3 regions of the Mesorhizobium sp. L48C026A00 genome follow, and region 2 is predicted to be linked to each of the others. Evidence: riboswitches for the same ligand, from Rfam matches in the RefSeq annotation. Region 2 holds a riboswitch; each other region holds the start of a gene.
What was found. A riboswitch is a leader RNA that binds a small molecule or an ion and turns the genes downstream of it on or off. The one in region 2 is predicted to bind cobalamin.

Region 1 (3,271 bases), on a different contig from region 2:
CGCCTTCGTCAAATCCTACGATCCGAAATGGGAACGCAGCTGGATCGCCGAGCGGGAAGGGGAAGCCGTCGGCTCGGTCTTTCTCGTGCGCCAGTCGGACGCGGTGGCGAAGCTGCGCCTGCTCTATGTCGAACCCTCGGCGCGCGGTCTCGGCATCGGCAGGCGGCTGGTCGAGGAATGCATCGGCTTTGCCCGTGCCAAGGGCTACAAGAAATTGACGCTGTGGACCAACGACGTGCTCACCTCAGCGCGTCGCATCTACGAGGCGTCCGGGTTCAAGCTGGCCAATCAGGAACGCCACCACGCCTTCGGCAAGGATCTGGTCGGCCAGAACTGGAATTTGGACTTGTAGCGTCTTTCCCCTCTCCCCTTGTGGGACAAGGGGAGAAGGCAAGATAAGGCGGAGCGCCTCGACACTAGTCTCCAACACAAGTTGAAAACTGGCCGTTCCTCACCCGACCGGTATCCAGATTTCCAGCCCGCCATTGCCGCTGCGCGGATCGAATTCGGGGCCGTAGCGCTCGAATTCGGGCGCGTCGGCAATCTTGTGCCCGGAGGCCGGCAGCCATTTGTTCCAGATCGTGTTGACCGTGCGGCGGATGGTCGAGATGTGGTCACGATGGGCGAACACGGCGTATTTCTGCGCCGGCACGCGTACGCGCGAAAACCCCTTCGGCAGGTCCGAAAAATCGGACACCTCGACGCCGGCGATATAGTCGAAATTGCCTGCATCGTCGCCGTTGACGCAGACGCCATAGGCGATGTCGCCGACCTCGCCTGGAATGTTGCCGACATAGGGGCCGAACCGCTGCCACTGCATCGGAATGCCGGCGCTGGTTTCGCAGCTGTAGCGCTCGCCGAGACCGGCGATGAGGAACGGCCGGCTGGTTTCGAAACGCGGCGGCTCGAGATTGGCGAGGAAGGACTGGTCCATCAGGATCGGCTCCACGAGATCGAGGTTTTTGAGCGAGCCTTGCGCGCGCACCAGTTCCGGCGTGGTGCCGAACTGGTCGCGGAAGGCACGGGTGAAAGCCTCATGCGAGGCATAGCCGGCGTCGAGCGCGACCGAGAGGATGTCCGGTGCGCCGGCGGCGAGCCTGCGCGCCGCCTCGGTCAGCCGGCGAGAACGCAGGTAGCCCATCACCGAACGTCCGGTCGCCGCACCGAAAGCCCGCGTCACGTGAAAGCGCGACACGCCGCTGCTGTTGGCGACATCGTCGAGCGAGATGGCCTCCGGCAGATGGCTTTCGACGAACCACAGCGCTTTCTCGGTCGGGTTCATATGGCTCCTTGCTGTGGGACTCCGCATTGGCCAGGTCATGGTATCGCTTCCTGGTGGAGGCAGTTTGATCGAAATTGCGCACCGCGCAATGCGACGGTGGTCGGCAAGTCCAAGGCGTTGGGCGAAGGGCTTGACGGGAGCAGGCGTTGTCTTTTAAGTAGTAACGTTATTACATTACGAGATTCGGTATGCTCGTTCTGACAAGACCATTGCTCGCGGGGCACTCCGAACCCCGGAAACTTATTGCGCTGGGATTGGCGGAAAACTAGGGGGGCTGACTGATGGTCCCCAAGCCGAAAGGCGAGGGGTGAAAAGGGAACACGGTGAGATCTTCGGATCGAGGCCGTGGCTGCCCCCGCAACTGTAAGCGGCGAGCAAAATCCGAAAATGCCACTGGCCGGCAAGGCTGGGAAGGCAGGATGGCGCAAGGACCCGCGAGCCAGGAGACCTGCCATCGCACGAGTTGACCGGACGGGGTGTGCCGGGAGGAGACGTGGACATCGGTCTTGTCGGCCGGTCCAGCTTCCTTCCGTCGCCATTGAGAAAGTGACGGTAAGTTGGACGCCTGCCAGCCTCTTCTTGAAGCGCGTGAACTGAGCGCCACGGCGAATGGCCAGCGCCTGGTCAGTGCGGTCAGCCTTTCGGTCGCGGCGGGAGACCGCCTCGCTATCATCGGTCCCAACGGCGCCGGCAAGACGACGCTGCTGCGCATGCTATGCGGCACGCTGCGTCCGAGCGCGGGAGATGTGAGATTTTCCGGACGCCGGCTGGAGACGTTTCCGGCCGCCGAGCGGGCGCTGCACATGGCGGTCGTCGGCCAGACCGATCAGCCCGATCCGCGGCTTGCCGTGATCGACTACGTCGGACTTGGGCGGGTCCCGCATGCCTGCTGGCGACGCAGGAGCGAGCAACGCGACGTCGTCGTCGAAGCGCTTCGCAGAACCGGCCTGCTGCCGCTGCTCGGCCGCACGATCGGCTCGCTGTCGGGTGGTGAGCGGCAACGCGCCCAGCTGGCGCGCGCCATCGCCCAGGAGCCGAAAATCCTGTTCCTCGATGAACCGACCAATCATCTCGATCCGCGCGCCCGCAGCGAACTTCTCGAACTCGTATCGCAGCTTGGCATGACCGTCGTGGCGGTGCTGCATGATCTGTCGCTGGTCACGCCATTTGCCACCAGGGTCGCGGTGATGAACGAGGCCCGCCTGCAGGCACTCGCCCGTCCGCGCGAGGCGCTGACCAAGCAGTTGATTCGCGAGATTTTCGGCGTCGAGGTGCTTCGGCTGCGCCATCCGACCGAAGACCGCGAACTCACGGTGTTCGAAGTCCCGAACCGTGCCTCTTCTGATCCAACCAAGGAGCAACATCCGTGAAACGCCTCGCACTGTCTTTTGCCTCTATGCTGCTTGCCCAGACCGCCTTCGCTTTCCCGGTAACAGTCGACAGCTGCGGCACGCCGCTGACGTTCGACGCCGCGCCGAAGCGCGCCGTCATCCAGGATATGAACATGGCCGAGATGGCCTTCGCTCTGGGGCTGCAACCGTCGATCGGCGGCCTGACCGGCATCACCGGATGGTACAAGGTCGGTCCGGAATTCAAGGCCGAGCAGGGCGCGATCCCGGAACTTGCGCCGAAATATCCGACGCTCGAAAACCTGGTCGCGGTCGAGCCCGATTTCTTCTTCGCCGGCTGGTATTACGGCATGAAGCCGGGCGGCGACGTAACGCCAGATACGCTGGCGCCGCACGGCGTCAAGACGCTGGTGCTGACGGAAAGCTGCGTCCATCTCGACAACAACCGCCCCGCCGCCTCGATGGACCTGCTCTACGGCGACATCGAAAAGCTGGGCAGGATTTTCGGCAAGCAAGCCAAGGCGGAAAAACTCGTTTCAGGCTGGAAAGCGCAACTCGCCGATATCACGGCAAAGGTCGGCGACCGCGAGCGGACGCGGGTGTTTCTCTACGACTCCGGCGAAGACAAACCCTTCACATC
Region 2 (3,271 bases):
GTCAGCACCGCCAAAAACACCATCATCGACCAGAAACCCAGCATGCCGATCTGGCTGAAAGACACTGCCCACGGAAACAGGAAGGCCACTTCCAGATCGAAGATGATGAACAGGATCGACACCAGGTAGAAGCGGATGTCGAACTTCATGCGGGCATCGTCAAAGGAGTTGAAGCCGCATTCATAGGCGGAAAGCTTTTCCGGATCGGGATTGCGGTAGGCCACCAGAAAGGGTGCGGCAAGCAGCGCCAGGCCGACGACCAGCGCCACGCCGATGAACAGGACGATGGGCAGGTACGAACTCAACAATGCGTTCATGCTGCAGCTTTCCGTTGGCGGCCAATCCACTCTGATTACAGCACCGGACCCACTTGCGGAAGCGTGACAGTTTAACCACTGAACCGTTTTAGGAGGCGCTATGCTGCAACGCGGCGAGGGTTAGCGCAGGGCTTTCGGCGAAGCAAGTCAAACCTTGTTCAAAACACGGTGCTCGACGGCATATCCGGATAAACTGGTCCAATCCGCTCCTGTTTGATTTCCTTCACTTTTTACTCCACTTTTCTCTCCTGACATGGATACCGCCAAAACCCTGCTAGCATGGCGGAATCATCTCTCCCACCTTTGGTCGAACGCCGACAGAGTGCCGTCTGCATGAAGGAAAAAATCTCGCTCGCCATGGCCCGGCGCATCGCGCTTGCCGCACAGGGGTTTGCCGATCCTCGCCCTAACGGCACGCCCGATCGCCGCCATCTGGCCCGTGTGCTTGGCCGGACCGGTCTGCTGCAGATCGATTCCGTCAGCGCGGTGGTGCGTGCCCATTATATGCCGCTCTATTCGCGGCTTGGCCCCTACCCGCTCGCCCTGCTCGACAACGCCGCCGTGACGCGCAAGCGCAAAGTCTTCGAATATTGGGCGCACGAAGCCTCCTTTCTGCCGGTCGAGACCTATCCGCTGATGCGCTGGCGCATGGAACGGGCCGAACGTGGCGAGGAAATGTATAACGGGCTGGCCAAGTGGGGCCGCGAGCGCGCCGCCTACATTGAAGATATTTATCGCGAGGTCGTCGAACGCGGCCCGATCGCCGCTTCCGCCCTGGAAGGCCAGAAAGGCTCCGGCGGCTGGTGGGGCTGGAGCGACGCCAAGCACGCTTTCGAATGGCTGTTCTGGGCCGGCCGCATCACCACGGCGTCACGTCGTGGCTTCGAGCGGCTTTATGATCTGCCGCAGCGCGTGCTGCCGCCGGAAATACTTGCCCTGCCGGTGCCCTCGCCTGAGGATGCGCACCGCGAATTGCTGCGCATCTCCGCCCGCGCCCACGGCGTCGCCACAGCAGGCGACCTGCGCGACTATTTCCGCCTCTCTCCCGCTGATATCAAAGGCCGCATCGAGGAACTGGTCGACGGCGGTGATCTTTTGCCGGTTCGGGTCGAAGGCTGGAGCAAGCCCGCCTATCTTCACAAGGACGTTCGTTTTCCGCGCAAGATCGAGGCGCGCGCCTTGCTCGCTCCGTTCGATCCGGTTGTCTTCGAACGGACGCGTACGGAAAGACTGTTCGACTTCCGCTATCGCATCGAGATCTACACCCCTGCTGAAAAGCGCCAATACGGCTATTATGTGCTGCCGTTCCTGCTCGGCGAAAGGATCGTGGCGCGCATCGACCTTAGGGCTGACCGCCGGGCCGGCGTGCTGCGCGTCCATGCCGCCTATGCCGAGCCCGGCGCGCCGCCGCAAACCGCCGCCGAACTTTTTGAGGAATTGCAGTTGATGCAAGGCTGGCTCGGGCTCGAACGCATCGAGGTGACGCCTGCCGGGGATCTGGGTTCGGCTCTCGCCGACATTGCGGCGTCGTAGACGTGCGTTGACACGACTGCCTCCACAAGCCTAAATCCGGTTCAGACGGTCTCCTCTCGGCAAAGGGAGGAGCCAAGAGGGAATGCGGTGCGAAATCCGATTTCAAATCCGCGGCTGTCCCCGCAACTGTAAGCGACGAGCCAAGGCCGATAACCACTGGGAAAATCCCGGGAAGGCGGCACCAAGGCGATGACCCGCGAGCCAGGAGACCTGCCGTCTAGGACATAAGAATCCGATCGCCTGGCGGGTTTTCCGGGCAAGGAGCCTGATTTGGAACGCGACAGCAGTTTTTCGGCTGAGACAGCGGGCGTATTGTCCGGCGATGATGATGCTCTGGCCGACGTCACCGTGATCGTCTGCGCCTCCTGCCGTGACGAGACCGGCTCCGACGGCCATCCCCGCGCCGGCGAATTGTTGGCCGAAGATACGCGCCGCGCCGCCTCGGGCGAAAACATCCGTATCCGCAGCGTCGAATGCCTCGGCAACTGCAAGCGCCGCCTCAGCGCCGCTATCCTGCGCGACGGCTGCTGGAGCTATGTCTTCGGCGACTTGACCGTGACCAGCGGCGCCGATCTCATCACCGGCGCAAGACTCTTCGCCACCTCGACCGACGGCCTCATGCCATGGCGCGGCCGCCCCGATTGCCTGAAGCGCGGCCTCGTTGCCCGCATCCCTCCCCTCGACCTTTTGAAGGACCAGATATGACCACTTCCGTCTCGCGCGTGCCCTGCACCGTCGTCACCGGCTTCCTCGGCGCCGGCAAGACGACGCTGATCCGCCATCTGCTCGAAAACGCTGGCGGCAAGCGGCTGGCCATCATCGTCAACGAGTTCGGCGACATCGGCATCGATGGCGAGATTCTTAAGGGATGCGGCATCGACACCTGCCCTGAGGAAAACATCGTCGAGCTGGCCAATGGCTGCATCTGCTGCACCGTCGCCGACGATTTCGTCCCGGCGCTCGACCAGATCCTGTCGCTGACGCCCAGGGTCGACCATATCCTGATCGAAACCTCCGGGCTGGCCCTGCCCAAGCCGCTGGTCCAGGCCTTCCAGTGGCCGACGGTGAAGAGCCGGGTGACGGTCGACGGCGTCATTGCCGTGGTCGACGGACCGGCGCTGGCCGAAGGCCGCGTTGCCAACGACATGGACGCCCTGCAGGCGCAGCGCGCGCAGGACGAGACGCTCGACCACGACGATCCGGTCGAGGAGGTGTTCGAGGACCAGCTCGCCTGCGCCGACCTGATCATATTGTCGAAGAGCGACCTGATGGACGCCGCCGGCTCGGCCCGCGCCAATGCCGTCATCGGCAAGCACGCCGCCCGCGCGGTGAAGATCGTGCCGGCCTCGCAGGGCAAGGTCGATCCCTCCGTGCTGCTCGGCCTCGGCCTTGCCGTCGAGGACGACATCGAGAACCGCAAG
Region 3 (3,271 bases), on a different contig from region 2:
TTCGTTCGAACTCACCGTGCACCAGCACGTCCAGCCCGATCTCTTCCTGCCAGCGAATTGCAGCCTCGATCTCCTTCTTCAGGAAGGTCTCGTAGTCGACATAGCTCAGCTGGCCCTTCCCATGAGCGGCCCGCGCCCTGCATACCTGCGGCGTCTGCGGGAAGGACCCGATGGTCGTCGTCGGGAACGGCGGCAGCCCGAGCGTGCCGGCCTGGACTCTGGAGCGCTCGGCAAAAGCGCTCTCTCGTCGCTTCATGCTGTCGTCGATGCTGGCGATCCGCCCCTCGACAAGCGGGTCATGGATCTTCGTGGATGTCACGCGAGTGGCGGCAGCCTCGGCAGACGCTTTCAAAGCGCCTGCCACCGCATCCCTGCCTTGGGACAGGGCCCGGGCCAGCAACACCAACTCGTCGGTCTTCTGGGCCGCGAAGGCGAGCCACGACCTGATATCCGCGTCGATTTCCGTCTCCATGCGCAGGTCGATCGGCACATGCAGCATCGAACAAGAAGGCGCGATCTCGACGCGGTCCAAGGGCCAGCCGGCGACGATCGGTTTGATGCGGTCGAGAATGGCGGGCAGGTTCGCACGCCAGACGTTGCGGCCATCGATCAAGCCAAGCGAGAGCACCAGATCCTTCGGTGCGAGCCGACCCACCGTTTCCAGCTGCTCGGGAGCGCGCACGAGATCAATATGCAGCCCGGCCAGGGGCAGAGAAACCGCGGTTTCGAGATTGTCTCCCAGCGGCCCGAAATAGGTAGCCAGCATGATCTTCAGCTTGGGCGCGGCTTTTGACAGCTGGCCATAGGCGAATTCGAACGCAGCTCGTTCGTTGGGGTTCAGATCGAGGACAAGCGCTGGCTCATCGATCTGCACCCAGTCGGCTCCCGACAGCTTCAGCCTCTGCAGGAGTTGCTCGTAGACGGGCAGCAGCCGCGGCAGGAGCGCGATGGGATCGAATCCTTCGGCAGGCGATTTCGCCAGCTTGAGGAAGGTGATCGGTCCAAGCATGACTGGGCGTGTGTGAATGCCGAGCGCTTTAGCCTCGAGGAAGTAATCAACCGGCTTCGTCGACGAAAGGGCGAACGTCTGATCATCGTCTAGTTCCGGCACAATGTAGTGATAGTTTGTGTCAAACCACTTGGTCATTTCCATCGCGGTTACACTAGGCCCATGAGCCGCATGCTGTCCACAATCCTCCGTCTGACCTTGGTTGCCGCGCGCCATGGCGAAGTAGATGTCGAGTGGGACCTCGCCGCCATTCCAGGCGTAACGGGCTGGCACGGCGCCGACCATGACTGCGGTGTCGAGCACATGATCGTAGAGCGAGAAGTCGTTCGACGGGATTTTCGACACGCCGCGATCGCGCTGCTCCTCCCAGCTAGCGGCACGCAGCGCCTTCGCAGTCGTGAGAAGGTCGCCAGCGGAAGATTTTCCGGACCAGTAGCTTTCAAGCGCGAATTTCAGTTCTCGCTTACGACCGAAGCGCGGCACGCCGAGCGTTGCTACAGGAATTTGCTGAGAGACAGTCATGCCAACCCCGATGGTTGGGGCGTCGGTGACAAGGAAGGCGCTAGCAGGCCGGCACGAACGCCAGGCTGCAGCGGCCACCGAGACACCCGGCCCGTGGACGTAATTCGCCGTGGCAGGTCTCCTGGCTCGCGGGTCATAGCCTCTACCCGTCTTCCCAAGGCTATTTCGCCTCAGTGACATGAGTGGAGTTGGCTCGCCGCTAACAGTTGCGGGGGCAGCGCCGGCATCGCACCGGCTTCCCTCTTAGCTCCGCTGCGGCAGCGCCGTACGGAGAACCACGACACGGGAGACAATTACAGCAGTTCGCTTCCTTGTCAACGCCGCATAAAGAAATGTTTATGTCGTTATGTTAAATTCCCGTTGCATGTTTCCCAAAGGTCGTCTCGAAAGCGAAAACTGTGGGAGCCTTGAGCGGCCGGTAAATCAAAGCAATGACGCACGGCGCCCTTGTCCAGGAGGATAGGAGTTCGTCGGCTGCCGGCGGCAAACATACCGGCAAGCGCCTTGGTGCTGCTTCCCGCATCATGCGAACGCCACCTCGGCGTCGCACTTCGGCTCCGAGGTTCCGACCGCTTTGTTGGTGATCTGCTCGCGACCACATTCGCCTCAATGGCGAGGCAGTTACCCATGTGGAAGGTCTTGGCCGTGCCGCCGTCGGTGACACGACACAACGATTTCGAGGGGAGCACCCGAGGCCAAGTGCAGCGGCCTGTTGCGAAGTGATCGAGGCCAATGTCTCGAACTGCTGTTCGCAGCCCACCGGCTCAAGCTAACCTGGCTCAAACCACCGGGCCAGCTCAAGTCCTGTCCAAGTGAGGCCTGAGCGGCAAATCGTCGTGCACGCGCACGGTTTGGCGTTCGATCTTGTAATGCGTCTTGGGCGGGCAATCGCCACGGTGCAGCGCTTCCAGGCGCGCAACGATTTCGGCGTCATCCTGGGTCTGCCTGTTGTTGTGGCGAACGTACTCGACCCAAGTTGGCACGTGATAACACTCGGTCCATAGTTCGGGCTTTTCCAGGTCACGCAGCAACGCCCATTGTCTGGCGCCATCTCGCAGCCGGGCTTTTCGCCACGATGTCATCACACTGAGAAATTCCGGGACATCTCTCTGATCGATACGATAATCGACCATCACCATGATCGGACCGCTTCGTGGCCGCAGGTCAAGTTGCAGCGTCGGTTCGCTGAACTTGTTGGTCGGATCCAGATTGAGCGTTTCGAAATCCGGCTGACGCAGAACGATCCCCATCAGTCCCCCAATCACAAGAACCACGCTGGCGACGAGGAAGGCTCCCGAAACACCTTGGACATCCGCCAGTTCGCCCCAGAGCCAGCTTCCCGCCGCCATGCCGCCATATGTGGCCGTCTGATAGAGAGACAGGGCGCGTCCAACCACCCACCGCGGCGCCGAAAGCTGCACTGTGACGTTAAACAGCGAGAATGATTGAATCCAGGCCGCACCGGCTGGCATGAGGAGCAGACAGCTCAGCCAAACGTGCTCACTCCATGCCAGAAAGAAGCAGCTGATCGCCAGTATAAAGAACGCACCGCGAATGACCCATTCGTTGGAGAGAACTTCTCGGACCCGCCCGATGAGGAGCGCGCCGCAAATCGCTCCCAGGCCGAAGAAGCCGAGCATCACGCCGTAGGTGACCGCGGTCCCTTTGACCTGTTCGCGAGCAACCAACGGCAGGAGAGCCAAAATGACAACGGCGGTGAGGCCGAAAATGAAACTCCGG

Region 1: it holds a riboswitch for cobalamin, as region 2 does, so the genes downstream of both, X738_RS71820 (ABC transporter ATP-binding protein) here and X738_RS56040 (DUF1636 family protein) in region 2, are expected to answer to the same signal.
Region 3: it holds a riboswitch for cobalamin, as region 2 does, so the genes downstream of both, metE (5-methyltetrahydropteroyltriglutamate--homocysteine S-methyltransferase) here and X738_RS56040 (DUF1636 family protein) in region 2, are expected to answer to the same signal.

The regions. Positions count from the first base shown of each region.
Region 1 covers NZ_AYWU01000024.1:1,617-4,887, forward strand. The annotation lists gene X738_RS71810 (bifunctional helix-turn-helix transcriptional regulator/GNAT family N-acetyltransferase) at 1-352, shown strand, start outside; gene X738_RS71815 (AraC family transcriptional regulator) at 452-1,282, opposite strand; cobalamin riboswitch at 1,548-1,752, shown strand; gene X738_RS71820 (ABC transporter ATP-binding protein) at 1,840-2,652, shown strand; gene X738_RS71825 (ABC transporter substrate-binding protein) at 2,649-3,271, shown strand, end outside.
Region 2 covers NZ_AYWU01000006.1:433,234-436,504, reverse strand. The annotation lists gene X738_RS56050 (NADH-quinone oxidoreductase subunit A) at 1-317, opposite strand, end outside; gene X738_RS56045 (winged helix-turn-helix domain-containing protein) at 651-1,850, shown strand; cobalamin riboswitch at 1,880-2,082, shown strand; gene X738_RS56040 (DUF1636 family protein) at 2,121-2,555, shown strand; gene cobW (cobalamin biosynthesis protein CobW) at 2,552-3,271, shown strand, end outside.
Region 3 covers NZ_AYWU01000063.1:2,325-5,595, reverse strand. The annotation lists gene metE (5-methyltetrahydropteroyltriglutamate--homocysteine S-methyltransferase) at 1-1,531, opposite strand, end outside; cobalamin riboswitch at 1,626-1,826, opposite strand; gene X738_RS79710 (MFS transporter) at 2,329-3,271, opposite strand, start outside.